DNA from 3 places in the Acidovorax sp. PRC11 genome. Region 3 is predicted to be linked to each of the others. Evidence: riboswitches for the same ligand, from Rfam matches in the RefSeq annotation. Region 3 holds a riboswitch; each other region holds the start of a gene.
What was found. Region 3 has a riboswitch for thiamine pyrophosphate ahead of thiC (phosphomethylpyrimidine synthase ThiC). Riboswitches for the same ligand answer to the same signal wherever they lie in the genome.
Positions count from the first base shown of each region.

Region 1: linked by a shared signal. The riboswitch ahead of Q9R47_RS12055 (FAD-dependent oxidoreductase) and the one ahead of thiC (phosphomethylpyrimidine synthase ThiC) in region 3 are both predicted to bind thiamine pyrophosphate.
Region 2: linked by a shared signal. The riboswitch ahead of Q9R47_RS20750 (long-chain fatty acid--CoA ligase) and the one ahead of thiC (phosphomethylpyrimidine synthase ThiC) in region 3 are both predicted to bind thiamine pyrophosphate.

Region 1 is NZ_JAUZUQ010000009.1:1,710-11,712, reverse strand. It holds gene Q9R47_RS12075 (class I SAM-dependent methyltransferase) at 1-768, opposite strand, end outside; gene Q9R47_RS12070 (BMA_0021/BMA_0022 family TOMM bacteriocin) at 782-1,579, opposite strand; gene Q9R47_RS12065 (TOMM system kinase/cyclase fusion protein) at 1,605-5,549, opposite strand; gene thiD (bifunctional hydroxymethylpyrimidine kinase/phosphomethylpyrimidine kinase) at 5,546-6,430, opposite strand; TPP riboswitch at 6,498-6,596, shown strand; gene Q9R47_RS12055 (FAD-dependent oxidoreductase) at 6,677-7,819, shown strand; gene thiS (sulfur carrier protein ThiS) at 7,816-8,013, shown strand; gene Q9R47_RS12045 (thiazole synthase) at 8,094-8,903, shown strand; gene Q9R47_RS12040 (thiamine phosphate synthase) at 8,896-9,864, shown strand; partial or broken gene Q9R47_RS12035 (hypothetical protein) at 9,899-10,003, opposite strand, start outside.
Region 2 is NZ_JAUZUQ010000024.1:19,514-29,516, reverse strand. It holds gene mutS (DNA mismatch repair protein MutS) at 1-2,522, shown strand, start outside; TPP riboswitch at 2,624-2,715, shown strand; gene Q9R47_RS20750 (long-chain fatty acid--CoA ligase) at 2,787-3,869, shown strand; gene Q9R47_RS20745 (acyl-CoA reductase) at 3,866-5,356, shown strand; gene Q9R47_RS20740 (ATP-binding cassette domain-containing protein) at 5,382-6,188, shown strand; gene Q9R47_RS20735 (ABC transporter permease) at 6,185-6,973, shown strand; gene Q9R47_RS20730 (ABC transporter substrate-binding protein) at 7,005-8,024, shown strand; gene Q9R47_RS20725 (SDR family oxidoreductase) at 8,065-8,832, shown strand; gene Q9R47_RS20720 (DUF2254 domain-containing protein) at 9,007-10,003, shown strand, end outside.
Region 3 is NZ_JAUZUQ010000005.1:41,518-51,520, forward strand. It holds gene ftsA (cell division protein FtsA) at 1-991, shown strand, start outside; gene ftsZ (cell division protein FtsZ) at 1,177-2,412, shown strand; gene lpxC (UDP-3-O-acyl-N-acetylglucosamine deacetylase) at 2,569-3,492, shown strand; gene Q9R47_RS07215 (hypothetical protein) at 3,503-3,679, shown strand; TPP riboswitch at 3,741-3,849, shown strand; gene thiC (phosphomethylpyrimidine synthase ThiC) at 4,021-5,862, shown strand; gene Q9R47_RS07225 (methyl-accepting chemotaxis protein) at 6,080-7,711, shown strand; gene Q9R47_RS07230 (RcnB family protein) at 7,811-8,377, shown strand; gene ruvC (crossover junction endodeoxyribonuclease RuvC) at 8,385-8,933, opposite strand; gene Q9R47_RS07240 (phosphatidate cytidylyltransferase) at 8,944-9,948, opposite strand; gene Q9R47_RS07245 (lysophospholipid acyltransferase family protein) at 9,952-10,003, opposite strand, start outside.

The sequences.
Region 1 (10,003 bases), on a different contig from region 3:
CACCGTGCGGAACCCCGCGTCTTCCGGCGCCAGCTCTTCGGCGCGTTGGAAGCCGGTGGTCACCGGCAGAACGGCCGGCCCGGCCTGCAAGGCGGCGATCGGCACGAAGTCGCGGTGCAGGTAGTCGATCACCACCCGGCAAGCGCAGCCTTCCCGACGCGCCCGCGCGGCCAGCGCACGCAGCATGCCGGTCATGGCGGCCGCCGGCACGTAGGGCGCGACCCCCTCGACCAGCACGAGGCAACGTTGCCCGCGCCGCCACGGCACGGCATCGAGCCATGCCGGGTCCTGCAGGCCGCAGGCCACCAGGAGGCTGGCGGACGGCGCAGCAGCCAGCGTCTGGTGCAACAGCCGCCGGCGCAGTGCGATCACGTCGGGCAGGTCCACGTCGATCCATGCCGGCCCGCTGCCATCCGCGCCTGGACCTTCCGCCGCGAGGCGGCCCTGGCGCGTGCACAGGCCGACGCCGATGCTCACCACCGCGAACACGTCCTGCAGCGCACAGGCCTCGCGCACGGCGCCATCGAAGATGCGGCTGCGCACCACGACGGCGCGCACCAGCGATGCGTCCTGGCCCGCGAGGCGCAGGTCCCAGGGGCACTGCGCCAGCAGGCGTTCGGCCCACGGATCGGCCCAGCCGGCATCGACCTGGCGCGCGAGCGGCGAAGCGCGCGCGCCCAGGGTCAGGGCCAGCGTGGCCGAACTGCCGCGCAGCGCCTGCCATGCGGCATCGGTGCGCGCAGGCGCGGGAAGCTCCGGCTCAGGCACTGCGGCGGGCGCTTCAGCAGGTGAACGGGTAGGCGCTGCCGGTGTTGTTGTAGGAGGTCAGGGAGATCGGCCAGAAATCCTTCGCCTCGGGCGCGTTCGGATAGTTCAGCACGATGCGGTTCTTGATCCGCTGGCCGTCCGCGGCGTACTGGTTCCAGGCGCCCTTGTCCGCATCCCAGGTCAGCGCCGGGTCGGTCTTGAAGCGGATGGAGAAGTTGAAGGGGTTGTTGTAGCCCAGCCACTGGCTCAGCAGGGGGGCCGCATCGGCGCACGCGGGGTTCAGCAGTTCGTCGCGGAACACCTGCGACTTCCACGCCAGGGCGATGGCGCGCAGCACCACGCCGCCGAAGGCCAGCAGGGAGCCCGGGTCACCGCCGGGAATGCCCAGGCCCGTGGGCAGCGCGCCGCCCACCATGTGCGGCTGCGGTGCGTCCTCGGCGGGCACGTCGGCGGTCGCACCCATCAGCGTGGGGAACAGCTGGTAGTAGCTGGCCAGCGCTTCGGCCGCGTGGTCGGCGGGGGCCTGGGGGAAGACGATCTCGAAGCCGTCGTCGAGGCCGATCCAGCCGGCGGTCAGCTCGGGCTTCCACAGCGTGAGGTCTTTCGGGTCGTCGCTGCGCTCCAGTGCCACGTCCAGCCAGGGCCAGATGGTCTGCAGGCCGAAATCCTTGGCGAGCAGCGGCTGGATGTCCTTCTGCGCGAGCAGGTGGTCGCGGTACTCCGGCTCGTACCAGGACTTGGCGATGGCGCGCAGGTAGGCCAGGCGGAATCCCAGCAGCGGGTCGCAAGGTTGTTGGTGAGTGGAACTCATCGGATGTCCTCCCTCTTTCAATCGGTCAACACACAAATGCCCCGAGTTCGGGGCGCATACCCAGCAGGGCCTGCAGCCGCGACGCGTCGCCTACGGTGCAGGATGCAGGATCCACATGGCGCAGGCGTGACAGTGCCTGCGCTTCCACACGGTGCTTGCCGCCCGCGCGCGCGACTTCCGCGGCCTGGCGGAAACAGGCCGGGGCGTCATGGGCGGTGCGCGCGTCGTGCAGCAGGTACTCGGCCTTCTGCAACCACAGCTCGGCAGTGTATATGCCCTCCGAGAGCTCGTGTGTGAGTTCCAGGCAGTGCGACACGCGGTCGACGGCGTCGGACCAGCGGCCCTGGCGTGCCAGGATCTCGGCGCAGAAGGCGCGGTAGTAGGTCTGGCAGTACTTGCAGCCGATGCTCCAGAGCGCCTCGATGGTGGCGTCGGCGCTGGCCAGCTCCCCCGCCACCCAGCCGCGGATCACTTCCGCGTAGCCGCGGAACGCCGGCAGGCCGTAGCGTCCGGACAGCTCGATCAGCTCTTCGACGACCTGGCCGGCGCGGGGGGCGTCCTGCCGCCCCAGGTAGCCCAGCGCCTGGTAGAGCAGCGTGATGCCGATCGAGGGAATGTGCGCCAATGCGCGGGCGCGCTCCACCGCGCGTTCGGCATCCTCGCGCGCCAACGCATCGTGGCCGGCGCCCCAGCGCACCAGGGCCCGCGCCGCCAGCGCCCAGGCGACGGTGTCGAACCCGAACTGCGCCGGGTGGTGCCTGGAGAAGTCGCCATGCCGCTCGTCGACGGCCTCCGACAGGTACTGCTCCGCCGCATCGAAGCGGCCTTCGGAATAATGGGCCAGCCCGATCCAGGTGCAGGCGGCCACCAGGATGCCGGCATCGCCCCGCTGGCGCGCGAGTTCTTCCAGCTGCAGTGCCAGCCGCATCACTTCCGCGCGGTGGCTGGCCACGTGGTGGTAGGTGAGCACGAGCCAGAGGTGCTGCACGCGCAGCTCCACGGAGATGTCGCGCTCCACCAGGCCCTGCGAGAGCTCGATGCGCTGCTCCACCTGCGGATGCGCCCAGCCGTGCTTGTTCATCAGCGCCTGCATGACGTAGCCGTTGAGCGCCAGCCGGGGCTCCCAGCGGGCGGGCTCGTCCAGCCGGTCGATCCAGTCCTCGACCGTGCGGGCATAGGTGATGGTCTCGTCGTTCAGCGAGCGGTGCTGCGTCATGCGCAGCTGGGCCAGGCCGGCGGGCACCGCGTTCGCGTAATCGCGGGCCAGCGCATAGTGGTGCGCGAGCAGGCCGGGCTCCTCGTCGCGCACCCGGGCACGGCGGCGCAGGATGACTTCCGCGGCCACGCCGTGCATCAGCGCGCGCTGGGTCGCCAGCATGCTGTCGTAGGCGGCGTCGCGGATCAGCGCATGGCGGAACAGGTAATGGCCCGCGGCATCCGCCGGCATGAGCAGCCCGACGTCCACCAGCGACCGCAGTCCGGCAGGCACGTCCTGCAGGCCGCAGTCGGGCAGCCAGTCGCCGTCGAAGCGCCGGCCCCAGATGGACGCCCAGCGCAGCACCTCGCGCGCCGGGCCGAGCTGCATGAAGCGGCTCTCCAGCGAATCGCGCAGCGTGATCGGAATGCCCTTCAGGTCGGCGTCCTCCTGGAAGTCCCACTGGCCGTCGCGCTCTTCCAGGCAGGTCTCCAGCAGGGTGCGGGTCAGCTCCTGGATGAACAGGGCGACGCCGTCCGTGCGCGCGACGACGTGGTCCACGACGGCCTGCGACACCTGCCGCGGCGCCAGCACCTGCCGCACCATGGCGGCTGCCTGGCGCGCGCCGAGCCGGCCGAGTTCCAGCGACACGAGCGTGCCCTGCATGCGCAGCGGCGGCTCCCATTCGGGGCGGGCGGTGAGCAGCAGCATGCAGCGCTCGCCGGCGAGTGCCGCCGCCAGTTCGGCGAGCCATTCCAGCGTGGCCGAATCGGCCCAGTGCAGGTCTTCGACGAACAGCAGCACGGGAGCCTCGCGGGACTGGTGGCGCAGCCAGCCGAGCGAGGCCTCCATCAGCAGTGCCTTCTGCAGCGCGGGCGCGATGTCCACCACCTGGTGCATGCCCACCTGCAGCGACAGCCAGACGCAGAAGATCGGCAGCACGCGGTCCACGTCGCAGCCGGCGTCGCCGAGCATGCGCGCAAGGCGCTCCACGACCACGGCATCCGCCTCGTCCGGGCCGCCGCACTGGGCGCGGATGAGCGCCAGCATGGGCGCCAGGGCGCTGTTCTCCTGCTCGGGCCAGCAGGCGGCGCGCAGCACCCGCCCGCCGCGGCCCTGCACGTGCGCCAGGAAGGTTTCGCTCAGGCACGACTTGCCGACCCCGGCCTCGCCGCGCACCAGCACCGCGCCGCCCTCGCCGAGCAACGCCGCGCGCCAGCGGCGGCGCAGAAGCAGCAGCTCGCGCCACCGGCCCACCGCTTCGCGGGGCAGCGCCGGCACCGCGCTGGCGCCGTCCTGCGCCATGGCGAAGCACGGCAGCTCGGCCGGGGCGCCGGGCAGGCGCACGCCACCCTGCGGGATGAACTGGGCATGGTGCCGCAGCCGCTGGCGCGCGGCCTCGCTGACCACCACCTGCCCGTCGGCCGCAGCCTCTTCCATCGCCATCGCGATGCTGAGCGCGCGGCAGGGAACCACGGCACCGCTTTCGATCAGCACCGAGCCCGTGTGCAGGCCGATGCGCACCTCCCAGCGCACGTCGCCGACCGGCTGCGCGGCGGATCGCACCAGTTCCTGCGCGATCTGCACGGCGAGGCGCGCATCGGCCTCGGCGTGGGCGGAATAGCCCAGCGTCACCAGGAAGTGCGTGCCCAGAGTGCCGCCGAGCGTCCCGCCGCGCTGCACGGCCACGTCGATGAGGCGGCGCAGCACGTTGCGTTGCGCCATCTCCTGCTGCTCGGCCGCCTCTTCGTCGCCGCCGTCCGGCGGGGGCGCGAAGACCACGCCGCAGTAGAGGAGCGTGAGCTGCCGCTTTTCCTCATGGGGCGTGCCGAACGCCGCCACCGTGGGAGCGATGCCGCCGGCGCCGGCACCGGGCCGGGTGCGCAGCACGCCGACCAGATCGTCCAGGCGCACGGCCGAGGACCGCTCCCAAAGCTGCCGCGCGGAGGTGGCCCGGTCCTCGCGCCGCTTGCGCAGGGCGCTGCGCAGCACCTCGGCCAGGGGGTGGCCCTGGATCGCGTGCGGCAGGCTGAACTCCTGCGGCGACAGCTGGCGCTGGTAGATCTCGGCCGTGGACTCGCCCGTCACCACCCGCCCGGTGAGGCATTCCAGGAAGATGAGCCCCCAGGCGTACAGATCGGCCTGCGGCGTGGCGACCTCGCCGCGCAGCTGCTCGGGCGCGCTGTAGGCCGGGGTGCCGACGTATTCACCTTCGCGCGTGAGCTGCGTCGCGTGCGCGTCGCCGAAGCCCGGCAGCAGCGTGCTGATGCCGAAATCGAGCACCTTGGCGTGCGACGTCAGGCCCGAGGCGCTGATCATGATGTTCTCGGGCTTCAGGTCGCGGTGCGCGACGCCCGCGTCGTGCGCGCAGGCGACCGCGTCCAGCACCTGCAGCATCAGGCGGCCGGCCTCGCCCGCGGACAGCGCCCCCTGCTGCTGCAGCAACTGCCGCAGGGTCATGCCCGGCACGAACTCGAAGACCGCGAAGACGAACGGGCCGCAGACGCCTTCGTCGAGCAGTTGCACGACGTGCGGATGGTGCAGCCGCGCGCAGGCCCCGATCTCGCGGCGGAAGCGCTTGAACAGCCGCTCGTCCTCGTCGATGCGGACGAATTTCAGCACCACCTTCTGGCCGGTGGGCTGTTGCAGCGCGGAGAAGACGATGCCGTAGGAGCCGGTGCCGATCACCTCCTGCAGCGCATAGCGCTGCACGAGCGCGGCGTCGGCGGTGAACGCCTGCTGGATCTGGCCGGGATCGGGAGGTCGGAAGCTCATGCCCATGCGTGCTCCGCAATGCGCTGCACCACGGGTGCGTGGCCATGGTCCAGCGGACCGGAGCCGCGGCCGGTGCGCACGCCGGCGCCGGCCTGGATCGCGGCCTGCACGTAGGCGTGCGCGGCCGAGACGGCCTCCGGCAATGCCAGCCCGATCGCCAGGTGGGCCGCGATCGCGGACGACAGGGTGCAGCCCGTGCCGTGGCCGTTGCGGGTGTCCACGCGCGCGGCGCGCAGGCGCAGCGGCGGCTCGCCGCCCTGCCGCGCGAGCAAATCCACCAGCGCGTCGCCGGGCAGGTGGCCGCCCTTGATCAGCACCGCGTTCGCGCCCAGGCCAAGCAGGTCCTGCGCAGCGGCCTCCATGGCGGCCTCGTCGGCGATGCCGCGGCCCAGCAGCATGCCGGCCTCGTCGAGGTTGGGCGTCACCACGGCCGCCAGGGGGAAGAGCTCCTCCACCAGCACGGCCACGGTGTCCGGCGCGATGAGGCGGTCGCCGCTGGTGGCCACCATGACGGGGTCGAGCACGACGTGCGGCAGCGCGTGGCGGCGGATCGCGTCGGCGACCACTTCGGCGATATCGGGCGCATGGAGCATGCCGATCTTGACGGCGTCCACGCCGATGTCCTCGACCACCGCGTCGATCTGGTCGCGCAGCATGGCGGGGGGGATGCCGTGGATGGAGCGCACGCCCTGGGTGTTCTGGGCGGTGATGGCGGTGATGGCGGTCATGCCGAAGCAGCCGAGCGCCGCGAAGGTCTTCAGGTCGGCCTGGATGCCGGCTCCCCCGCCGCTGTCGGACCCTGCAATCGATAGCACACGCACGTAGCGGGGGCCGTCCGCGGGGCCCGCCGGCGCCCGAGGATCAAGAGGCTTGGAATTCATGGCAAAAATTATGGCGCATGCGCGGCATCAAAAACCTCGCTATCAACCCTGTGCTGTAATCCCGTCACGGACGAAACAGGGGTGCCGCGCCGTCCGGCGTGGCTGAGAAAAACCCTCGGCACCCGATCCAGGTCATGCTGGCGTGGGGAGTTTCGACGGTGGACCGCCGCCTGTTCTCCTCCGCTGCCGATCCGCCGCGCCCCTCCCGGGCCGGCGCCTCCGATGAGAACGCACGCCACCTGCCCCATGTCCGCTCTGCTCTCCCCCCATTCCTCGATCACTGTCCTCGGCGCCGGCCTCGTGGGCCGGCTGCTGGCTGCCGAGCTGGCACGCCAGGGCCACGCGGTGGAGGTGCACGAGGCCCAGGGGCCCGACGCCCAGGGCGCCGCGGCGCGCATCGCCGCCGCCATGCTCGCGCCCCTGGCGGAATCGGCCATCACCGAGCCCGGCGTGGTACGCATGGGCCACCATGCGCTCACGCGCTGGCCGCAATTGCTGGCCGGGCTCGACTGGCCCGTCTTCTTCCAGCAGGAAGGCACCCTCATCCTCTGGCACCGGCAGGACGCCGCCGAGGCCGTCCGGCTGCGTGGCGTGCTCGAGCGCACGGCCCGCACGGTCCCGGAACTGCCGGCCCTGCAGGCGCTCGACGCGCAAGGGGTCGGTGAGGCGGAGCCGGCGGTGGGCGGGCGCTTCCACCAGGGGCTCTACCTGCCGGGCGAAGGCCAGCTCGACAACCGCCAGCTGCTGGCCGCCCTGGAGCAGGCGATGCGGGCGCGCGGCGTGCGCGTGCACTGGAACAGCCCGCGCGCTCCGGAAGACTTCACGCCCGGCGCGCCGGGCCAGCCCGACTGGGTGCTGGACTGCCGCGGCCTGGGCGCGCGCGCGCAGTGGCAGCAGTTGCGCGGCGTGCGCGGCGAAGTCGTGCGGCTGCACGCGCCCGGCGTCACCCTGCGCCGGCCCACGCGGCTGGTGCACCCGCGCTACCCGATCTACATCGCGCCCAAGCAGGACCACGTGTTCGTGATCGGGGCGACCGAGATCGAATCCGACGACCTCTCGCCCGCCAGCGTGCGCTCCACCCTGGAGCTGCTGAGCGCCGCCTACGCCGTGCATCCGGGCTTCGCGGAGGCGCGCATCCTGGAGATCGCCACGCAGTGCCGACCCACCCTGCCCGACAACCTGCCCGCCGTCCGGCAGCTGGCGCCGCGCGTGCTGCAGGTCAACGGCCTGTACCGCCACGGCTTCATGATCTCGCCGGCCATCCTCGACGTGGTGATGGAATTGCTGAACGAGGGACAATCGCGCCTCGCCCCCCGCTTCGACCTGGCGCTGGAGCTGGGCGCAATGCCTTCCCGGCCCGAGACCGAACCCGCCGCCATCCATCCATGAACGTCGTCATCAACCAGAACGCCACCGAACTGCCGGAGGGCGCCACCGTGGCCCACGCCGTCGCGGCCATCGCGGCGCGCCCTCCCTTCGCCGTCGCCGTGAACACCGTGTTCGTGCCCCAGGCCCGCCATGCGCAGCATGCGCTGCAGCCCGGCGACCGCGTCGAGATCATCGCGCCCGTGACGGGCGGCTGAACGCACCCGCGCCGCTCCCGCAACCACCGTCCCTCACCGTGCCGCCGGCTCCGTCCGGCCCCCTGCCCTTTTTGCCTGCCATGTCCACCTCCGCATCCGATGACGCCCTGGTCCTCTACGGCCAGCGCTTCGAGAGCCGGCTCCTGCTCGGAACCGCGCGCTACCCCTCGCCCGCCATCCTGGAGGCCGCCGTGCGGCGCGCACGCCCCGCAATGGTGACCGCCTCGCTGCGCCGCCAGGGCAGCGACCCCGCGGAGTCCGGCAGCGGCTTCTGGGAACTGCTGCGCCGGCTCGGCGTGCCGGTGCTGCCCAACACGGCCGGCTGCCACAGCATCCTGGAAGCGGTGACCACCGCCCAGATGGCGCGCGAGGTGTTCGGCACGCCGTGGATCAAGCTGGAACTGATCGGCGACGACTACACGCTGCAGCCCGACACCCTCAACCTCGTGGAGGCTGCCTCGCAGCTGGTGCGCGACGGCTTCCACGTCCTGCCGTACTGCACGGAAGACCTGGTGCTGTGCCAGCGCCTGGTGGACATCGGCTGCCAGGCCGTCATGCCCTGGGCCGCGCCCATCGGCACCGGCCGCGGCCCCGTGAACCCGTATGCGCTGCGCACGCTGCGCGAACGGCTGGACGTGCCGCTGCTGGTGGACGCCGGCCTGGGCCTGCCCTCGCATGCCTGCCAGGTGATGGAATGGGGTTACGACGGCGTGCTGCTGAACACGGCCGTGGCGCTCGCCCAGGACCCGGTGGCCATGGCCGGCGCGTTCGCCGACGCGGTGCAGGCCGGCCGCGCGGCACGCCATGCCGGCGCCATGTCCGCGCAGGACGCGGCCCAGCCGAGCACGCCGGTGCTCGGCACCCCTTTCTGGCACCACGACCATGGCTGAAGCACCGATCCAGGCGATGGCCGATGCCATCACGCAGGCGCATGCCGCCGCGTTCGCCGACTTCCCGCCGCAACCCGCACCGGCGCCCGCGCAGGGCGGCAGCGTGTACCGCGCGGCGCTGCAGGCCTGCAGCGCGCTGGGTTTCATCGCCGTGGACGCGGACTGCCTCGCGCGCGCCTGGCAGGGCCGCACGGACCGCACCGGCGCGTTCGACCCCGTGCAGTGGCCGGACGCCCCGGAGGATTTCGGCCTGCAGGCGCGGTCCCACGCGCAGCCCTTCCCGCCCTGCCCCACGGATCTGGGCCTCTATGCGGTGCTGCCGGACGCGGACTGGGTCGGGCGCATGGCCCGCGCCGGCGTGCCGACGGTGCAATTGCGCTTCAAGTCGGGCGACGCGGCGGCCATTCGGCGCGAAGTGGCGGCGGCGGCCCGCGCCGTGCGCGGCACCGGCGCGCTGCTGTTCATCAACGACCACTGGCAGGAGGCGCTCGATGCGGGCGCCTACGGCGTCCACCTGGGTCAGGAAGACCTCGACGCGCTGGCGCCCGGCGCGCTGCAGGCGCTGCGCGGCGCGGGCGTGCGCCTGGGCGTGAGCACGCACGGCTACGCCGAGATGGTGCGCGCCGACGCGGCCTCGCCCAGCTATGTGGCGATGGGCGCGGTCTTTCCCACGACGCTGAAGAAAATGGCCACCGTGCCGCAGGGACTGGCCCGGCTGACCGGCTACGCGCGCCTGATGCGCGGCTATCCGCAGGTCGCCATCGGCGGGATCGGCGCGGAGCAGTTCAGCGCGGTGCTGGCGACCGGCGTCGGCTCGATCGCGGTGGTGCGCGCGCTGGTGAACGCCCCCGATCCGGAGGCGGCTGCGCGCGACCTGATGCAGCGCATGGCCCTGCGGCCGGCGCAGCCCGGTGCGCCCATGGCCGCTGCGGCCACCGCGGGCGGCAGCGCCGGCCGCTGACCCGGCGAACCGCCCGTCGCCCCGCGCCGGAGCCTCACTGGGGATCGATCGGGCGCTTGCGCTGCAGTTGGTCGAGTTCCAGCCGCAGCTCCATCCGGTCGTTGTCCATCCCGAAACCCACGGGCTGCCCGGGCGCAGG
Region 2 (10,003 bases), on a different contig from region 3:
TGTTCTGGGCCGATGCCGAGAAGGCGGCGCGCCTGCTGGACATCACGCTCACGCAGCGCGGCCAATCCGCGGGGCAGCCGGTGGTGATGGCCGGCGTGCCGTTCCATGCGCTGGAGAATTACCTGGGCCGCCTGATCCGCATGGGCGAATCGGTGGCGATCTGCGAGCAGGTGGGCGAAGTGGGGGCCTCCAAGGGGCCGGTGGAGCGCAAGGTGGTGCGCGTGGTCACGCCCGGCACGCTCACCGACAGCGAGCTGCTGCCTGACAAGGCCGAGGCGATGCTGCTGGCCGTGCACCAGGCGCCCCGCGCGCGCTGCGGCCTGGCCTGGCTGAGCGTCACGCAGGGCGTGGTGCATCTGGCCGAATGCACGCACGACGAGGTCGGAACCTGGATCGCGCGCATCGGCCCGAGCGAGGTGCTCTACAGCGCCGGCGTGACCGAGCGTTTCGAGCAGCAATTGCAGGCGCTGCGCCAGGGCGGCGTGCTCTCCTGCCCCCTGAGCCTGCGGCCGGACTGGCAGTTCGACGGCGCCCTGGGCGCGCGCAAGCTGCTGGAGCATCTCGGCGCGGCCAGCCTCAACGCCTGGGACGCGCAGGACCTCGCCCACGCGCACGCCGCCGGCGCCGCCCTGCTCTCGTATGCCGAACACACGCAGGGCCGCGCGCTCACGCACATCCACGCGGTGCGCGTGCAGAAGAACGACGCGCTGATCGCCCTGCCCCCCGCCACGCGCCGCAACCTGGAACTCACGCGCACGCTGCGCGGCGAGGATGCGCCCACCCTCTTCTCGCTGCTGGACACCTGCATGACCGGCATGGGCAGCCGCCTGCTCAGGACCTGGCTGCTGGAGCCGCGCCGCGACCGCGCCGAAGCCCGCGCGCGGCTGGCGGCCACCGCGGAACTGCGTGGGGACGGCGGCGATGGCGGGCACGGCGGCACCGGCAGCTGGCAGGCCCTGCGCGGCGCGCTGCGCGGCGTGAGCGACGTGGAGCGCATCACCGCGCGCATCGCACTGCGGCAGGTGCGCCCGCGCGAACTGGTGGCCCTCTGCAAGACGCTCCACAAGGCCGAACAGATCGCCGCGGAGCACCGCTGGCACGATCCGCTGCTGGCCGGCATCGCCGGCGACCTGCATGCGCCGCCGGCCTGCGGTGCGCTGCTGGCCGGCGCGATCCTGGAGGAGCCTTCGGCCCTGGTGCGCGACGGCGGCGTGATCGCCGACGGCTTCGACGCCGAGCTCGACGAACTGCGCGGCATCCAGAACCACTGCGACGATTTCCTGCTGGCGCTGGAGACGCGCGAGAAGGCCCGCACGCTGATCCCCAACCTGCGCGTGCAGTTCAACAAGGTGCACGGCTTCTACATCGAGGTAACGAGCAGCTACCTCGACCGCATTCCCGACGACTACCGCCGCCGCCAGACGCTGAAGAACGCCGAGCGCTTCATCACGCCCGAACTGAAAGCCTTCGAGGACAAGGCCCTGTCGGCGCAGGAGCGCGCGCTGGCGCGCGAGAAGTGGCTGTACGAACAGGTGCTCGACCAGTTGCAGCCGCACGTGCCGGCGCTCATCCGCGCCGCGCAGGCCATCGCCACGCTCGATGCGCTCTGCGCGCTCGCCGAGCGCTCGCTCACGCTGGACTGGTGCGCGCCGCAGTTCGCGGCCGAGCCCTGCATCGAGATCGAGGGCGGCCGCCACCCGGTGGTGGAAGCGCGCCTGGCGGAAACCTCGGCCGGCGCCTTCATCCCCAACCACACGCGCCTGAACGCCAACACGCGCATGCAGATCATCACCGGCCCGAACATGGGCGGCAAATCCACCTACATGCGGCAGGTGGCGCTGATCGTGCTGCTGGCGAGCATGGGCAGCCACGTGCCCGCCGCGCGCTGCCGGCTGGGCCCGATCGATGCGATCCACACCCGCATCGGCGCGGCGGACGACCTCGCCAACGCCCAGTCCACCTTCATGATGGAGATGACCGAGGCCGCGCAGATCCTGCATGCCGCCACGCCGCATTCGCTGGTGCTGATGGACGAGATCGGCCGCGGCACCAGCACCTTCGACGGCCTGGCGCTGGCGAGCGGCATCGCCACGCACCTGCACGACCGCACGCGCGCCTTCACGCTGTTCGCCACGCACTATTTCGAGCTGACGGAACTGGCCGCGCGCCATGCGCACGCCGTGAACGTGCACGTGGGCGCCACCGAATCCGGTTCGGACATCGTGTTCCTGCACGAGATCCAGCCCGGCCCGGCCAGCCGCAGCTACGGCATCCACGTCGCGCGGCTCGCGGGCGTGCCCGCGCCGGTGCTGAACCACGCGCGGCATGCGCTCTCGGCGCTGGAGGAGCGGGCCAACGAAGGCGAGACGCAGGTGGACCTGTTCGCCCCGCCGCCGGAATCCGAGGCGCCGGGCACGAGCCCGGTGGAGGCCGCCCTGCAGGACATCCACCCCGACGCCCTGAGCCCGCGCGAGGCGCTGGACGCGCTCTACCAGCTCAAGCGGCTGGCGCAGCCGGGCTGAGCGTCGCCGCGGCGGTCCCGCGGTCCGTCCGCCACCGGCGTGCGGCCTGGCGGGCATCGCGCCCCGCCCCCTGCGGGGAAATCTCCCCCGGGTTAAGATCCGCCCGCGCTCCGGGGTGCACACCTGTGCTGAGATCCACACCCGCGAACTTGAACCGGGTCATTCCGGCGGAAGAAGAGCCACCGTCCCGATGCGGCCGCCAGCGGCCCGGCGCGGGCGCGGGACACCTTCGGAGCCCCCTGCCACAGGTCCTGAAGGAATCCCATGCCATCGTTCGCTCCGCTGGACGCGGAAGTGCTCTCATTCATCGCGCAGGACGGCTGCACCGATGCCCGGTTCGACGAACTCGCGCTGCGGCTGTTCGCCCACCAGTACGCCGCCAACGCCCCCTACCGCGCCTTCTGCCAGGGCCGGGGCGCCACGCCGCGCAGCGTGAAGGCCTGGAGCGACATCCCGGCCGTGCCCATCGACGCCTTCAAGGCCCAGGCACTGCGCTGCGAACCCGCCGCGACCGGCGAGCGCGTCTTCATGACCAGCGGCACCACGCGCGGCGACACGCGCGGCCGGCATTTCCACCCGCGGCTCGCGGTGTACGACCGGTCGATGGAGCGGAATTTCGCAGAACGCTTCATGCGCGGGCAGCAGCGCATGCCGATGGGCATCCTGTTCCCGGACGAGGACGCGATGCCGAATTCGTCGCTCGCCCACTACCTGGCCCTCGCGAAATCCACCTTCGGTGCGCCCGGCAGCCGGCATTTCGTGGGCCCGCAGGGCACCGACTGGAGCGGGCTGTGGCAGGTGCTGGAGGCCGCCGAGCGCACCGGCACGCCGTATGCGCTGCTGGGCGCGAGCTACAGCTTCGTGCACCTGATGGATGCGCTGCGCCCGCAGGGCCGCGCCTTCCGCCTGCCGCCGGGCAGCCGCCTGCTCGATACCGGCGGCTACAAGGGCCAATCGCGCGAACTGCCGCTGGAGGCGTTCTACGCCGAGCTGTCGCAGGCCCTGGGCGTGCCGCGCGAGCACTGCGTCAACATGTACGGCATGACCGAACTCAGCACGCAGTTCTACGACGACGGCAATGCCTCGGTGCCCTCGGTCAAATCGGGGCCGCACTGGATCCGCTCGCGGCTGGTGGACCCGGTCACGGGCCGCGACGTGCCGGCCGGCGAGCGCGGCATCCTCGTGCACTGCGATCTCGCCAACGTCAACTCCGTGACCACGATCCTCACGGAAGACGTGGGGCTGTGGGCCGACGGCGGCTTCCTGCTGCTCGGCCGCGCCGAGGGCGCGCAGGCCAAGGGCTGCTCGCTGGCGGTGGATGAATTCATGCGGGCCACCGCGGCATGACGGTTCCGCGGCCGCCAGGGCTTCCGCCGATCCGGGCCGGCTACCTGCCGGGCATCGGCCCGGACGAGGTCGCCTGGGAGGTGCTGCCGTTCGTGCAGGGCGGCGCCCGCGTGGAGGTGGCCGTGCCGGTGCTTACCGCGGCGCAGATGGAAGCGCTGGCCGACCGCGTGCAGCGGGCGGCCGCCCGGCACCTGAAGACGATGACCGTGGCGCAGATCATCGAAGTGATCGACCGCGCCATCGCCCGCCTGCTCGACCGCTCCGATCCGTTCCGCCGGCAGGCCGAGGCGCTCCTGCCCGTGGTGAGCGGCTACGACGCCGAGATGGTGCGCCTGGGGCTGACGGGCTTCTTCAAGACTTTCCGCGCGCCGCAGCTGCGGCGCTTCGTGGCGGAGGATTTCGCGAACCCGCTGGTGCTCGACGGCTTCCAGCCCGCCCCGAAGGGCGGCGCGGTGCGGGCCCTCGGGCCCGGCCTGCTGGTGCACAGCTGGGCCGGCAACGTGCCGGCGCTGCCGCTCTGGAGCCTGGTGTGCGGCCTGCTGGTCAAGGCCGGCAACATCGGCAAGGTGCCGAGCGCCGAGCCACTGTTCGCGGGCTGGTTCGCGCAGTTGCTCGCCGAAGTGCATCCGCCGCTCGCCGACTGCCTGGCCGTGGTGTGGTGGCGCGGCGCGGGCGCGGAAGACGCATCCGCCCTCTATGCCCGGGCCGACACGGTGCTCGCCTACGGCGGCAACGAATCCCTGGATGCGATCCGGCGGCGCCTGCCCGTGACCACTCGCTTCCTGCCGCACGGGCACAAACTGGGTTTCGGCCTGGTGGCCGCCGCGGCGCTCGATGCGCTCGAAGGCCCCGCGCTCGCGCGCCGGGCTGCCTGGGACGTGATGCGCTATGACCAGCAGGGCTGCTATTCGCCACATGTGTTCTACGTGCAGCGCGGCGGTGCCGTCGCGCCGCGCGACTTCGCCGGACGGCTGGCGGGCGAGCTCGCCCAGCTGCAGCGGCGCTTCCCGCGCCGGGCACTCGTGGTGGAGGACGCCGCCGCCCTCGCCCACTGGCGCCAGGGCGTGGAATGGCGCTCGCTCCCCGGCGCTTCCGGCGAGGCCGCCGAACAGCTCATCGGTACGCCGGACGATGCCTGGAGCGTGGCCTTCGCCGACGGGCCGCGGGCCCTCGCGCCCACGGCGCTGCAGCGCACGGTGCAGGTGGTGGCCGTCGATGCGCTGGAGGACGCGGTCGCCGCCGTCGCCGCGCAGAAGGATTACCTGCAGACCGCCGGTGTGGCCGCCCCGCCCGAAGCGCTCTACCGCCTGGCTGCGCTGTTGGGCGACGCGGGCGTGAGCCGCGTCTGCGCCATCGGCGCGATGAGCACGCCCGAGGCCGGCTGGCACCACGACGGGCGCTTCAACCTGCTCGACCTCGTGCGCATGGTGGAGATCGAACCCTCCGCCGAAGCCGCCGCAGAGCCCTTCGCACCCTATGCCGACTGAACCGCAGGCGCAGATGCAGGTGCCGATGCACTCGCCGGTGCACGCACGGGCGGATGCCGCGCCCTCCTCCCTCCCCTTCCTGGAGATCGAGGCGGCCTCGTTCGCCTACCCGGGCCGTCCGCCGGCCGTGGACGGCGTGCGCTGGCGCGTGGGCGCGGGGGAATTGCACTGCCTCGTCGGCCGCAGCGGCTGCGGCAAGACCACGCTGCTGCAGCTCGCCGCCGGGCTGCTGCGGCCGCAGTCGGGCGCGGTGCGCCTGCAGGGCGGGCCGGTCCCGGCACCGGGGCCGTGGCTCGGCTACATGTTCCAGGCGCCCACGCTGCTCGACTGGCGCAGCGTGATCGACAACGTGCTGCTGCCGGTGTCGCTGCAGCGCAGTCCGCAGCCGCGCGACGTGGAACGCGCGGGCGCCCTGCTGGAGCAACTGGGGCTGGCCGGGCACGCGCAGCGCCATCCGCGCCAGCTCTCGGGCGGGCAGCAGAGCCGGGTCGCGCTGGCGCGCGCGCTGGTGCTGGAGCCCGCACTGCTGCTGCTCGACGAACCCTTCGCCGCGCTGGACGCGATCACCCGCGCGGACCTGCAGGACGACCTGCTGCGCACCTGCCGCCGGCACGGCACCACCGTGCTCTTCGTCACGCACGACATCACCGAGGCCGTTTACCTGGGCGACCGCATCGCCGTGCTGCACGCCGGGCGCGTGGTGGCCGACATCGGGGTCGATCTGCCCGCGCCGCGCACCCAGGCGATGCGCCACGAGGCGCCGTTCAACCACCTGTGCGCACGCGTGCGGGCCGCCATGGACGGCGTGGACGGCACGGGAGCCGCCGCATGAAGGCCGCCTCCTCCCCTACGGCCGCCGCCCCCTGGCGGCACCGCGCCCTGGGCGCCGCACTTCTGCTGGCGCTGCTGGCCGCCTGGGAATGGACGGCGCGGCACGCGGGCCTCTCCGCCCTGGTGCTGCCCGCGCCCTCGGCCGTGGCGGCAGCGCTGTGGACGGGGCTGCGCTCCGGCTACTTCCTGCCCCACCTGGGCGCCACCCTGCAGGCGCTCGGCCTGGGCCTGGCCGGCGGCGGCGCGGCGGGCCTGCTGACTGGCGCCGCGCTGGCCGAATCGCCGCTGCTGGAGCGCGTGCTGCGGCCCTACGTGGTGGTAAGCCAGGTGGTGCCCAAGCTGGCGCTCGCGCCGCTCTTCGTGCTGTGGTTCGGCTTCGGCATCGCCTCCACGGCGCTCATCACCGGGCTGATCTGCTTCTTCCCACTGATGGAGAACACGCTCACCGGGCTGCGGCAGGCCGATCCGCAGCGGCTGCAGCTCTTCCGGATGCTGGGCGCCACGCGCTGGCAGACCCTGCTGCGGCTGAAGCTGCCGATCGCGCTGCCGGCCATCCTCGCGGGGCTGCGCATGGCCGTGGTGCTGGCGCTGGTCGGCGCCGTGGTGGGCGAGTTCATCGGCGCGAGCCGCGGCCTGGGCGCGGTGATCATCGCCTCGCAGGGAATGATGGACACCACCCTGATGTTCGCCGCGCTGGCGCTCATCGCCGCGATCGGGCTGCTGCTCTACCAGGCCACTTTGCTGTTCGAGCGGTGGCTGCTGCGCGCCCATGCGGGCACCGACTGACCTTCCTTCTCCGACCCCAGGAACAACGCACATGTCCACCTCCCGCCACCTCTCCCGCCGCGCCCTGCTCGCCGCTTCCGCCGGCCTCGCCGCCGCGCCGTGGGCCGGCATGGCGCTGGCCCAGCCCTCCACGCAGCCGCCGGTGCGCGGCAAGGTCACCGTGGCCGGCTGGAGCAAGCCGATCAGCGAGATCACCAACCTGCTGGCCGAGCCCGACAAGGGCTTCTTCCGCGCCCAGGGGCTGGAGCTCGCCTACCTGCCCGGTGCCGGCGGCGGCGACGCGCTGCGCAACACGCTCAGCGGCCAGGCCGACGTGGCCTTCACCGATCCGGGCTCATTCTTCATGGCGCTGGACAAGGGCGAGCGCCTCACCGCCATCTACGACATCTACCCGCAGAACGTGTTCAACGTGGTGTCGCTGCAGTCCTCCGGCATCCGCACGCCGGCCGACCTGAAGGGCAAGCGCATCGGCGTCTACAGCCTCTCCAGCGGCACGCGGCAGAACCTGCTGGTGCTGCTGCACCAGGCCGGGCTGAAGGAATCGGACGTGACCATCGTGGTCACCGGCCTGCTCAATTTCGCGCCGCTGCTGCAGGGGCAGGTGGATGCCACGGCCGCCACCGACACGGGTCTCGCCGTCGGCCGGCGCCGCGGCATCGGTGCGGTGAACGTCATGCAGGTGCGCGATTACCTCAACGTCTCCAGCGACCTGTACGTGGTCCGCCAGGAGGTGCTGCCGCAGAAGAAGGCGCTGCTGCAGGCCTTCCTGAAAGCCTACCGCGACAGCGCGGCCTGGATGATCGCCCAACCCGACGAGGCCGCGGCCCTCGCCGTAAAGCACGCGATCGACGGCACGCAGCCGGACGTGAACCTGGAGGTGATCCGCCTGCGCAACGCCGCCGCGCAGCCCTCGCTGCCGGGCCAGCCGCTGGGCGCGTTCAACCTCGAATCGCTGCAGCAGGCCGCCGATGCCTACCGCGCACTCGGCCTGGTGCAGCGCCCCATCCGCGTGGCCGACGTGGTCGACACCCGCCTGCTGCCGTCCGCCTGAGCGGAACGGCACGCAACGAAGCGAAGAACGAAGGATGACCATGCAGTTCAAGGGCCAGGTCGTGCTGGTGACGGGCGCGGGCCGGGGCATCGGCGCCGCGATCGCGCGGGCGTTCGCGCAGCAGGGCGCCACCGTGGCCGTCAACCACCTGTCGAACGACGCGGCGGCGGCCGAGACGGTCGCGGCCTGCCGGGCCGCGGGCGGCGACGCCTGGGCCGCGCGCGCCGACGTGGGCGATGCCGCGGCCGCGCAGGCGATGGTGGATGGCGTGCTGCGCGAGGCCGGCCGCATCGACGTGGTCGTGAACAACGCCTTTCGCCCCTACGCGTTCGACCCGCGCCGCCGCGCGCTGTTCGACCACCTGCAGTGGAGCGACTACCAGGCGCAGTTCGACGGCGCGGCCGGCAGCGCTTTCCACGTCTGCCGCGCGGTGCTGCCGCACCTGCGCCAGCGCGCGCGCGGCAGCATCGTGAACATCGCCACCAATCTGGTGGAGCACCCCGTCGTGCCCTACCACGACTACACCACCGCCAAGGCGGCGCTCATCGCCTTCAGCCGCAACCTCGCGGCCGAAGTCGGGCCGCAGGGCATCCGCGTGAACTGCGTGGCGCCCGGGCTCGTCTACCCCACGCAGGCCAGCCAGGCCACCCCCGAGGCGCTGCGCGAATCGATCACCGCCGCCACGCCGCTGCGGCGCATCGCCCGGCCCGAGGACGTGGCCGGCCCGGTGCTGTTCCTCGCCTCGGAATGGAGCGGCTTCATGACCGGGCAGGTGCTGTACGTGGACGGCGGGCTGGTGATGCGCTGAGCGCAGGGCGACGGGCCGGAGCGTGGGCAGGCGGCCCACCCGCTCCCGCGCGGGGACCAGGGCGCGGGCCGGGGCCGGTTATGGATGGTCCGGAAGACACTTGAAGGCGCCCGCCTACAGCGGAACGCGACCATGGGCAGCGCGCGCCGGCCAGCGCGTGGCGATAGTGGCCCCATGTCGGAAAAGCTGGTTTTCTTCCTGCAGCGGCTGGTGCGCAAGACCTGGCTGCGCTGCGCCCTCTTCGCCCTGCTGGCCTGCGCGGCCGTCATGCTCGCCACCTGGGCAGGCCCCTATATCCCGGACGGCACCGCGATCAACCTCGGCTCCGAAGCGCTGGACAGCCTGCTCAACATCCTGGCCTCCAGCATGCTCACGGTGTCGATCTTCTCGGCCAGCACCATGGTGTCCGCGTTCTCGGCCGTGGCCAACAGCGCCACGCCGCGCGCCTCGCAATTGCTCATCGAAGACTCCACCGTGCAGAACACGCTCGCGGTCTTCATCGGCGCCTTCATCTACGGCGTGATCTCCCTGGTCGGCCTGCATGCCCACGTGTACGGCGACGGCGGCCGGCTGGTGCTCTTCGGCTTCACGCTGCTCATCCTGCTCGGCGTGGTCGTGGTGCTGCTGCGCTGGATCGACTACCTCTCGGTGCTGGGCCGGCTCGGCGAGACCATCCGCCGGCTGGAGGAGGCCACCTGCAAGGCCATCGACCAGCGCATCGACAAACCCTACCTGGGCGGACGCCGCCAGCAATCCGGCGAACGCGGAAGCCATGAGGTGCGCAGCGACGCCACCGGCTTCGTACAGCACGTCGCCATGGACCAATTGCAGGCCCGTGCCCAGGCACTGGACGGCCAGATCCACCTGCACGTGCTGCCCGGCGCCTTCGTCGCCCCCGGCGCGGTGCTGGCCAGCAGCGACCGCCCCCTGGACGACGCGGCCCGCGACGCCATCCGCCAGGCCGTGCTCATCGGCAACGGCCGCACCTTCGACCACGACCCGCGCTACGGCTTCGTCGTCATGGGAGAAATCGCCGCGCGCGCCATGTCGGCGTCCATCAACGACCCGGGCACCGCGCTGGAGGTGATCGGCGCGGGCGTGCGCACGCTGGCGCACTGGGCGGCACGGCAGCAGGAGGCGGCCTCACCGTCCGCGTCCGCCTCCGCCTCCG
Region 3 (10,003 bases):
CGGCATCACGGGCAGCCACATCCGCGGCCTCAATTCGAGCGGCATGGTGGCCGTCAAGGACAAGGAGGTCACCCCCGCCGACGTGGCGCGCGTGGTCGAGACGGCCAAGGCCATCAACATCTCGTCCGACCAGCGGCTGCTGCTGGTGGAGCCGCAGGAATTCGTGATCGACGGGCAGGACGTGCGCGAGCCCATCGGCATGAGCGGCATCCGCCTGGAGGCCAAGATCCACATCGTGACCGGCGCGCAGAGCGCGGCCGAGAACATCATCAAGTGCGTGCGCCGCTGCGGCCTGGAGGTCGAGCAGCTCATGCTGAACCCGCTCGCCTCCAGCCAGGCGGTGCTGACCGACGACGAGCGCGAACTCGGCGTGGCCGTGGTGGACGTGGGCGCCGGCACGACCGACGTGGCGATCTTCACGGGCGGCGCCATCCGGCACACCGCCGTGATCCCGATCGCGGGCGACCTGATCACCAGCGACATCGCCATGGCGCTGCGCACGCCCACCAAGGACGCCGAGGACATCAAGGTCGAGAGCGGCTACGCCAAGCAGCTGCTGGCCGACCCGGAAGCGCAGGTGGAAGTGCCGGGCCTGGGCGACCGCAGCCCCCGCATGTTGTCCAAGCAGGCGCTGGCCGGCGTGATCGAGCCGCGCGTGGAGGAGATCTTCTCGCTCGTGCAGCAGGTGATCCGCGAATCGGGCTACGAGGAAGTGCTGTCGTCGGGCATCGTGCTCACGGGCGGCAGCGCGATCATGCCGGGCATGGTGGAGCTGGGCGAGGACATCTTCCTCAAGCCCGTGCGCCGCGGCATTCCGAAGTATTCCAGCGCGTTGTCCGACATGGTGGCCCAGCCGCGTGCTGCTACCGTCATGGGTTTGCTCGAGGAGGCGCGGCAGGCACGCCTGCGCGGCTTCAAAGTGGCGCAGAAGAGCGGCTCGGTGAAAACGGCCTTCGGTCGGTTCAAGGACTTCATCGTCGGGAACTTCTGACATGTACGTCCCTCTGCACCGGCTCGCCCGTGGAAGTCCTTCCGGCCGCTACCGCCACCGATGGCCCAGTACCGGTCCCCCGGGCGCGTGTTTCTGCAGCGCCCCACCGTTTTTTTTGACAACCTCATCGGCCACAGCGGCCGACCGTACATCGCACGTAAAGACCAGGATCTAGGAGCACCAGCATGACCATCGAAATGATCGAAGCCGAAGAGTTCAACCAGGGCACGCAGATCAAGGTGATCGGCGTCGGCGGCGGCGGCGGCAATGCCGTCGAGCACATGATCGCGCGCCAGGTGCAGGGCGTGGAGTTCGTCTGCGCCAACACCGACGCGCAGGCGCTCACCCGCAGCAGCGCGCACCGCGTGATCCAGCTGGGCCACAGCGGCCTGGGCGCCGGCAGCAAGCCCGAGAAGGCGCGCGAGGCCGCCGAGGCCGCGCAGGAGGACATCCGCCAGGCCATCCAGGGCGCGCACATGCTCTTCATCACCGCCGGCATGGGCGGCGGCACCGGCACCGGCGCCGCACCCGTGATCGCGCGCGTGGCCAAGGAGATGGGCATCCTGACCGTGGGCGTGGTCACCAAGCCCTTCGAGTGGGAAGGCGGCCGCCGCATGCAGAACGCCGACAATGGCCTCTCCGAACTGGAAGCCAACGTCGACTCCCTGATCGTGGTGCTCAACGAGAAGCTGCTGGAAGTGCTGGGCGACGACATCACCCAGGACGAGGCCTTCGCGCACGCCAACGACGTGCTGAAGAACGCCGTGGGCGGCATCGCCGAGATCATCAACGAGTACGGCCACGTGAACGTCGACTTCGAAGACGTGCGCACCGTGATGGGCGAGCCCGGCAAGGCCATGATGGGCACCGCCGTCGCGAGCGGCCCCGACCGTGCCCGCATCGCCGCCGAGCAGGCCGTGGCCTGCCCGCTGCTGGAAGGCATCGACCTGTCGGGCGCCAAGGGCGTGCTGGTGCTGGTCACGGCCGCCAAGGGCAGCCTCAAGCTGTCCGAATCGCGCCTGGCGATGAGCACCATCAACGCCTACGCGTCGCCCGATGCGCACGTCATCTACGGCGCGGCCTACGACGACAGCCTGGGCGACGACATCCGCGTGACCGTGGTGGCCACCGGCCTGTCGCGCGCCAACGCGCGTCGCCAGCCGATCTCGGTGGTGCAGGGCGGCCTGCGCACCGGCACCGACAACCTCGCCTACCAGGTGCCGATCTCGGGCGCGACCGTGGGCGTGGCCAGCGGCCTCGTGGGCGGCGGCGCGGCTTCGCAGACCGACTACGGCAACATGGCGGTGCCCAGCGTCTGGCGCACCAACCGCACGCAGGCCGCGGCCCGCGTGGACGCGCTGTCCTCGGGCGGCATGGACGATCTCGAAATCCCCGCGTTCCTCCGCAAGCAGGCCGACTGATCGGCCCCCCTGGGGCTTGTCCTCGGGTCGCCGCTGGCCGCTCCGCTCCTTTCCGGGAGCCGGGCGGCCTTTTTGTTTCCGTTGGTGACCTCTGCGCTATGGAAGCCATAGCCATGGATGCGCACAGGGATGGGAGCCGCCACCTAAAATCGGCGGATGCTCCAGCAACGCACGATCAAGACCCTCACCCGCGCCGTGGGCGTGGGCCTGCACAGTGGACAGCGGGTCGAGCTCACGTTGCGTCCGGCCGCGCCGGACACGGGCATCGTGTTCCGCCGCATCGATCTGCCCGAGCCCGTGGACATTCCGATCCGCGCCGAGTCCGTGGTGGATACGCGCATGGCCTCCACGATCGGCGTGGGCGGTGCCAAGGTGCACACCGTCGAGCACCTCATGTCTGCATGCGCAGGCCTGGGGCTCGACAATCTGTACATCGACATCACGGCCGAGGAAGTGCCGATCCTCGACGGCTCCTCCGCGTCGTTCGTGTTCCTGCTGCAGAGCGCCGGCGTGGTGCTGCAGAACGCGCCCAAGAAATTCATCCGCGTCACGCGCCCCGTCGAGGTGCGCGAGGGCCAGGGGCAGCAGCTCAAGTGGGCGCGCCTCGAGCCCTACCACGGCTACAAGCTGCGGTTCGAGATCGACTTCGCGCACCCGGCGGTGGATTCCACCGGCCAGAGCGTGGAGTTCGACCTGGGCGCGGGCAACTACACGCGCGACATCGCCCGTGCCCGCACCTTCGGTTTCACGAAGGATGTGGAAATGATGCGCGCGAGCGGGCTGGCGCTGGGCGGCGGGCTCGACAACGCGATCGTCATGGACGACTACAAGGTGCTGAACGCCGACGGCCTGCGCTACGACGACGAGTTCGTGAAGCACAAGATCCTCGACGCCATCGGCGATCTCTACATCGTCGGCCGGCCGCTGCTCGCGGCCTACAGCGCCTTCCGGTCGGGCCATGCGATGAACAACCTGCTGCTGCGCGAACTGCTGGCCCATGAAGACGCATGGGAGATCGCGACCTTCGAGAGCGAGCGGCAGGCGCCCAAGGGCTTCGCCATGCCCGTCCAGGCCTGGTGAGGCGGCGGCGATGCTGCTGTTCCGCGGGCTGTTCTTCTTCCTGCTGCTCCTGGCGGTGGTGTGCTTCGTGTTCTACATGGGCACCGGGCAGCCGCGCTACAAGCGCTACGGCATCGTGATCGTGAAGTGGACCGTGCTCTCGGCCTTCGCCTTCTTCGCGGTGCTGGCGCTCGAGCGCTTCCTCTGACGTTCCTTGCCCGGTGCCGCTGCGGCGCGGCGTGACACGGCCGGGCATCGCTCCTATACTCGCGCCTGCTCCGGGGTGCACGTATGGCGTGCTGAGATGGCGGACCTGACCGCCGGAACCGCGAACTTGATCTGGTTAGTACCAGCGTAAGAAGAGCTGCAGCCGGGATTCCCGCGCCTGCAGGCGAAGGCCCCAGCCGGCGTTCGCCTGGCCGCCACGCGCCATCGCCCCGTCCCCGGGGCCGAGGGCCGCGCAGCGGGCGCCTCCGCAAGGGGGCCGGGGGCGGCCACACCTGGTCTCATGCGGAGCACATTTCCATCCAACCGAGGAGATTGCCCGCCATGAATGCCCCCGACAAGTTCGCCCAGCTGCTCTCGCTGACCCGCGAACCCTTTCCCGCCTCCACCAAGAACTACATCACGGGCAGCCGCCCGGACCTGCGCGTGCCGGTGCGAGACATCGCGCTCACCAACGGCGAGCAGGTCAGCGTGTATGACACCTCCGGCCCCTACACCGACCCGGCCGCGGTGATCGACGTGCGCCGGGGCCTCGCCAGCGTGCGCGGCGGCTGGATCGAGGGCCGCGGCGATACCGAGCGCTACCAGGGGCGCCCGCAGCAGGCGCTGGACGACGGCAGCAAGTCCGAAGACGCCGCCCGCCTTGCCGTGCTGCGCGCCGAGGCCGCCGCCCTGCAGCGCGCGCCCCTGCGCGCCAGGAGCGGCGCCAATGTGACGCAAATGCACTACGCCAGGAAGGGCATCGTCACGCCCGAGATGGAGTACGTGGCCCTGCGCGAGAACGGCCGCCGCGAATGGATGGCGCAGTACCAGCAGGACGCGGCACGCGAGCAGCGCCTGGCGGGCAACCCGCTGGGCGCCAGCATCCCGAAGATCATCACGCCCGAGTTCGTGCGGGACGAAGTGGCGCGCGGCCGCGCCATCATCCCGGCCAACATCAACCACCCCGAGGTCGAGCCGATGGCCATCGGGCGCAACTTCAAGGTCAAGATCAACGCCAACATCGGCAACTCGGCCGTCACCTCCAGCATCGAGGAAGAGGTCGAGAAGCTGGTCTGGGCGATCCGCTGGGGCGCGGACAACGTGATGGACCTCTCCACGGGCAAGAACATCCACACCACGCGCGACTGGATCGTGCGCAACAGCCCCGTGCCCATCGGCACCGTGCCGATCTACCAGGCGCTGGAGAAGGTGGGCGGCATCGCCGAGGACCTGACCTGGGCGATCTTCCGCGACACGCTGATCGAGCAGGCCGAGCAGGGCGTGGACTACTTCACCATCCATGCCGGCGTGCGCCTGGCCTTCATCCACCTGACGGCCGGGCGGCGCACGGGCATCGTCTCGCGCGGCGGCTCCATCATGGCCAAGTGGTGCATGGCGCACCACAAGGAGAGCTTCCTCCACGAGCATTTCGAGGACATCTGCGACATCATGAAGGCGTACGACGTGTCCTTCAGCCTGGGCGACGGCTTGCGGCCCGGCTGCGCGAGCGACGCCAACGACGAGGCCCAGTTCGCCGAGCTGCGCACGCTGGGCGAGCTCACGCAGGTCGCCTGGAAGCACGACGTGCAGACCATGATCGAAGGCCCCGGCCACGTGCCCCTGCACATGATCCAGGCCAACATGACCGAGCAGCTCAGGACCTGCCACGAGGCGCCGTTCTACACCCTGGGGCCGCTGACCATCGACATCGCCCCGGGCTACGACCACATCGCGTCGGCCATCGGCGCGGCCATGATCGGCTGGATGGGCACGGCCATGCTCTGCTACGTGACGCCCAAGGAGCACCTGGGCCTGCCCGACCGCGACGACGTGAAGCAGGGGATCATCGCGTACAAGATCGCCGCGCATGCGGCCGACGTGGCCAAGGGCCATCCGGGCGCCCGCGCCCGCGACGACGCGCTCAGCCAGGCGCGCTTCGACTTCCGCTGGCAGGACCAGTTCAACCTGGGGCTCGACCCGGAAACGGCGCAGGAATACCACGACGAGACGCTGCCCAAGGACTCGGCGAAGGTGGCGCACTTCTGCTCCATGTGCGGGCCGAAATTCTGCTCGATGAAGATCACGCAGGAAGTGCGCGACTTCGCCGCCCGGGGCCTGCAGGAGAAATCCGAGGAATTCCGCAGCGGCGGCGGGGAACTCTACGTGCCGATCCAGCCCGCCTGACGGCAGCGGGCCTGCGGCGTGGGCCGTGCTCCACCAACGCGACAGTGGTTACGCCCGTGTTGCGCGATGATCAACCCGGCAGGAAAAGCCACCCCGTGGTTTCCCTGCCGGCTGCCTGGGTGCGCCGCCCTATAGTGGCGCCCCGGCGGCCCACGAGGCTGCTTCGGGATGGGCGCAGTTATTGCATGTGCCCGTGTAACTGTTTGTAGAGGACACCATGAATACCCTGGGACGCCTGTCGATACGCGCGCGCCTGTATTTCGGCACGATCTTTTCCCTGGTACTGCTCGTCATCATCGGGGGCCTGGGGTATCTGGCCCTCGACCGCACGCGCGACACGCTGCAGGAACTTTTCTCGCAGCGCGTGCAGACGCTCACGGACATGGCCGACCTGCGCACGACGCTCGGCACGCTGCGCCGCACCGAGAAGGACATCATCCTCAACTTCAACAACTCGGTGGAGGTCTCGGCCCAGCGCGAGGCGTGGACGAAAACGCTCGCCGCGCTGCGCAAGAGTCTGGCCGACGTGCGGCAGGTGCAGGCGGGCGATGCGGATTTCGTGGCCGCCATCGACAAGGCCCTCGGCGAGATCCAGCAGTATGAAGCCGGCATTTCTCCGATCTTCGAGCAGATCGAGCGGGCGCAGCTCGACGGTGCCGGCGGCGCGGCCTATGCCGAGCGGCTCAAGGGCCACATGGAGACGACCGACCAGCTGCTCGCGAGCCTCGCCAAGAGCGCGCGCGAGAAGATGGACGAGGCCCGCGGAGGCATGGATGCGCGCACGGCCACCATGTCCGCGGTGATCGGCCTGGGGCTGGTGCTGGCCCTGGCGGTGCTGATCCCGCTCACGTTCTTCAGCGTGCGCTCCATCACGCGGTCGCTGGCCCAGGCCCGCGCGCTCGCCGAACGCATCGCCGGCGGCGACCTCTCGCACGAGGTGCGCCCCGCTCAGATGGACGAGGTCGGCCAGCTCGTCGTGGCCATGGGCCGCATGCAGGACGCGCTGCGCGGCCTGGTGCGGCAGGTGCAGGAGGCGTCCGGCAACATCTCGACGGCGAGCACCGAGATCGCCACCGGCAACCACGACCTGAGCCAGCGCACCGAGCAGACCGCCGCCAACCTGGAGGAGACCGCGTCCTCGATGGAGATGCTCACCGGCACCGTGCAGCAGAGCACCCAGTCGGCGCAGCAGGCGAGCGATTTCGCCTCCACCGCGGCCGAGGTGGCCGCGCGGGGCGGCAGCGTGGTTTCGCAGGTCGTGGCCACGATGGGCCAGATCACCGAAAGCTCGCGCCGCATCGCCGACATCACGGGCGTGATCGATTCCATCGCCTTCCAGACCAACATCCTGGCGCTGAACGCGGCCGTGGAAGCCGCCCGCGCGGGCGAGCAGGGACGGGGCTTCGCGGTGGTGGCGGCCGAGGTGCGCACGCTGGCCCAGCGCTCGGCGGCGGCGGCCAAGGAAATCAAGGAGCTGATCGGCTCGTCGGTGGAGCGCGTGGAGAGCGGCTCGCGCCTCGTGGGCCAGGCCGGCGCGACGATGACCGAGATCGTGGACAGCGTGCGCCGCGTCTCGGAGATGATCTCGGAGATCACCGCCTCGTCGGCCGAGCAGAGCGACAACATCGGCCAGATCAGCCAGTCCGTGAGCCAGCTCGACCAGATGACGCAGCAGAACGCTGCGCTGGTGGAGCAGTCCACCGCGGCGTCGGAGTCGCTGCGCGAGCAGGCCGTCCAGCTGCTCGGCGCCGTGCGCCGTTTCCAGCTCGACGAGGGCGGCAGGGCCGTCTCCGGCGCCGTGGACATGCTGCCCGCCTCCCGGAACGCGGCGGCGCTGCTGCCGCGGTAGGCATGGCCCCCAGGGCGGCCCGCGGCGGCCGCCCACGCGTTGTTACGACCGCACGGCCGTGCCGGTGATACCCTGCGGCTTTTGCGACAGAGCATCGCCATGACCACCTCTTCCGACCTTCCTTTCGCGGCTTCTGCAGGAATGCCCGCCCGGCGCCTGCGGACCTTCGGATCGGCGCTGGCCGTGGGACTGTCCGCGCTGTGCGCGCAGGCCCAGCCCTTCGACGGGGTGCCGGGCCGCGAGCGCGAGTCCGCCCGTGGTCATGGCTACGGACACGGGCCTGGCCATGGGCCCGGACCCGGCTACGGCCGCGGCCCCGACCACCACCGGGGCGGGCCAGGGTACTACGGACCGCAGCCCGGCCCGCACCACGGGGGGCCGCCCCCCGGCTGGCAGGGCCACCACGCGAAGCCGCGGCACCACCACCCCGGCCCGCCGCCCCATGCGCAGGCCCACGGCCGGCGCCATGGCGCGGGGCCGCACCACGACTGGTACCGCGGCAGCCGCGTGCCGCCGATGTACCGCTCGCACCATTACGTGGTGCAGGACTGGCGCATGCACCACCTGGCTCCCCCGCCGCGCGGCTACCACTGGGTGCAGAACGGCCCCGACTACCTGCTGATCTCCCTGGGCTCCGGCGTCATCGCGCAGATCGTGTTCCGCTAGCGATCCGCTACAAAGTCCTTCCGCCGCGGTACATCGCGTGCTGGCGGCGGTTGAGCGTGGTGACTTCCCCGAGCCTCGCCATCGCCGCGCCCGCGTGGGCATGGGTGATGGCCAGGCCCAGGGCGTCGGCCGCGTCGGTGCCCGGCAGGCCGGGCAGCTGCAGCAGCCGGCGCACCATCTCCTGCACCTGCGACTTGGCCGCGCGGCCGTTTCCCACCACCGCCTTCTTCATCTGCAGGGCGGTGTACTCGGCCACGGGCAGGCCGCTCGCCACCAGCGCCGTCAGGCACGCGCCGCGCGCCTGGCCGAGCAGCAGGGTGGATTGCGGGTTCACGTTCACGAAGACGATCTCGACCGTGGACGCGTCGGGCTGGTAGCGCGCGGCCACCTCGGTGATGCCGTCGAACAGGATCTTCAGGCGGCCGGGCAGGTCGCCCAGGGCCGCGCCCGTGGTGCGGATGGTGCCGCTGGCCACGTAGCTCAGGTGGTGCCCGTCCACGTCCACCACGCCGAAGCCGGTGGTCTGCAGGCCGGGATCGATGCCCAGGATTCTCATGAGGTGCCGTTCAGAGGCCGAAGTACCAGCGGGCCGAATGGAAGAACACCGGGCCGGCGAAGCACAGCGCGTCCACGCGGTCCAGCAGGCCGCCGGCGCCGGTGGTGGATTGTCCCTGCAGGCCCCAGCTGGTCACGCCGCGGTCGCGCTTGAGGGCCTTCATCACCAGGTGGCCGAGGGTGCCCGCGAGGCAGGCCAGCAGCGCCATGCCGAGCGCCTGCCCGACCTTGAACGGCGTGATGAACGACAGCGCCACGCCGGCCAGCCCGCCGATCGCCACGCCGACGCTCCAGCTCAGCCACTGGAAGCTCTGGCTCACCTGCGGGGCCACGGGACGGTGCGGAAAGCGCCGGCCCAGCAGATGCTGGGCGATGACGCTGGTCTGCACCACGGCCACGAGGAAGAAGACCAGGAAGGCGCCCCGGCCCTCGTAGTTCGGGAAGTCGAGCAGCAGCAGCGCGGGCACGTGGCTCATGCCGTACACGCAGACCATGATGCCCCACTGCAGCTTGGCATTGCGCTCCAGGAAGCGTTCCGGATCGTTGGCCAGCGCGCTCGCGACGGGCAGGGCCAGGAAGACGTAGACCGGGATGAACACCGTGAGCAGGTCGAACTTGCGCATCCCCACGATCGCGAACTGCAGCGGCAGCACGACGAAGAACGCCAGCGCGAGGCTGCGGTGGTCGCCGCGCCGCGTGGGCGAGAGCGTGATGAACTCGCGCAGCGCCAGGAAGGAGACGATGGCGAAGAGCACCGTGGCCACGGTGTCGCCCAGGGCCCATCCGACCCAGAAGACCGTCGCCATGACCCAGGACGTCTTGAGCAGGCTCCAGAAGCGGCGCCACTCCTGCTGGTGCACTTCGTGCGCGGCCTGGTCCTCGGGTCCGGGGCCGCGCGCCTCGTGCAGGGTCTGGAAGAACGCATAGAGCGTCACCAGCGACAGCAGCCCGAACATGGCCACGAACAGCGCGCCGATCTGCTGCGTGGTGGTGAGGTGGCGCAGGAAGTCCATCATGGCTCACACCTCCCGCAGCGCGATCACCGCGCGCCGGGCGCGGTCGAGGAAGGCG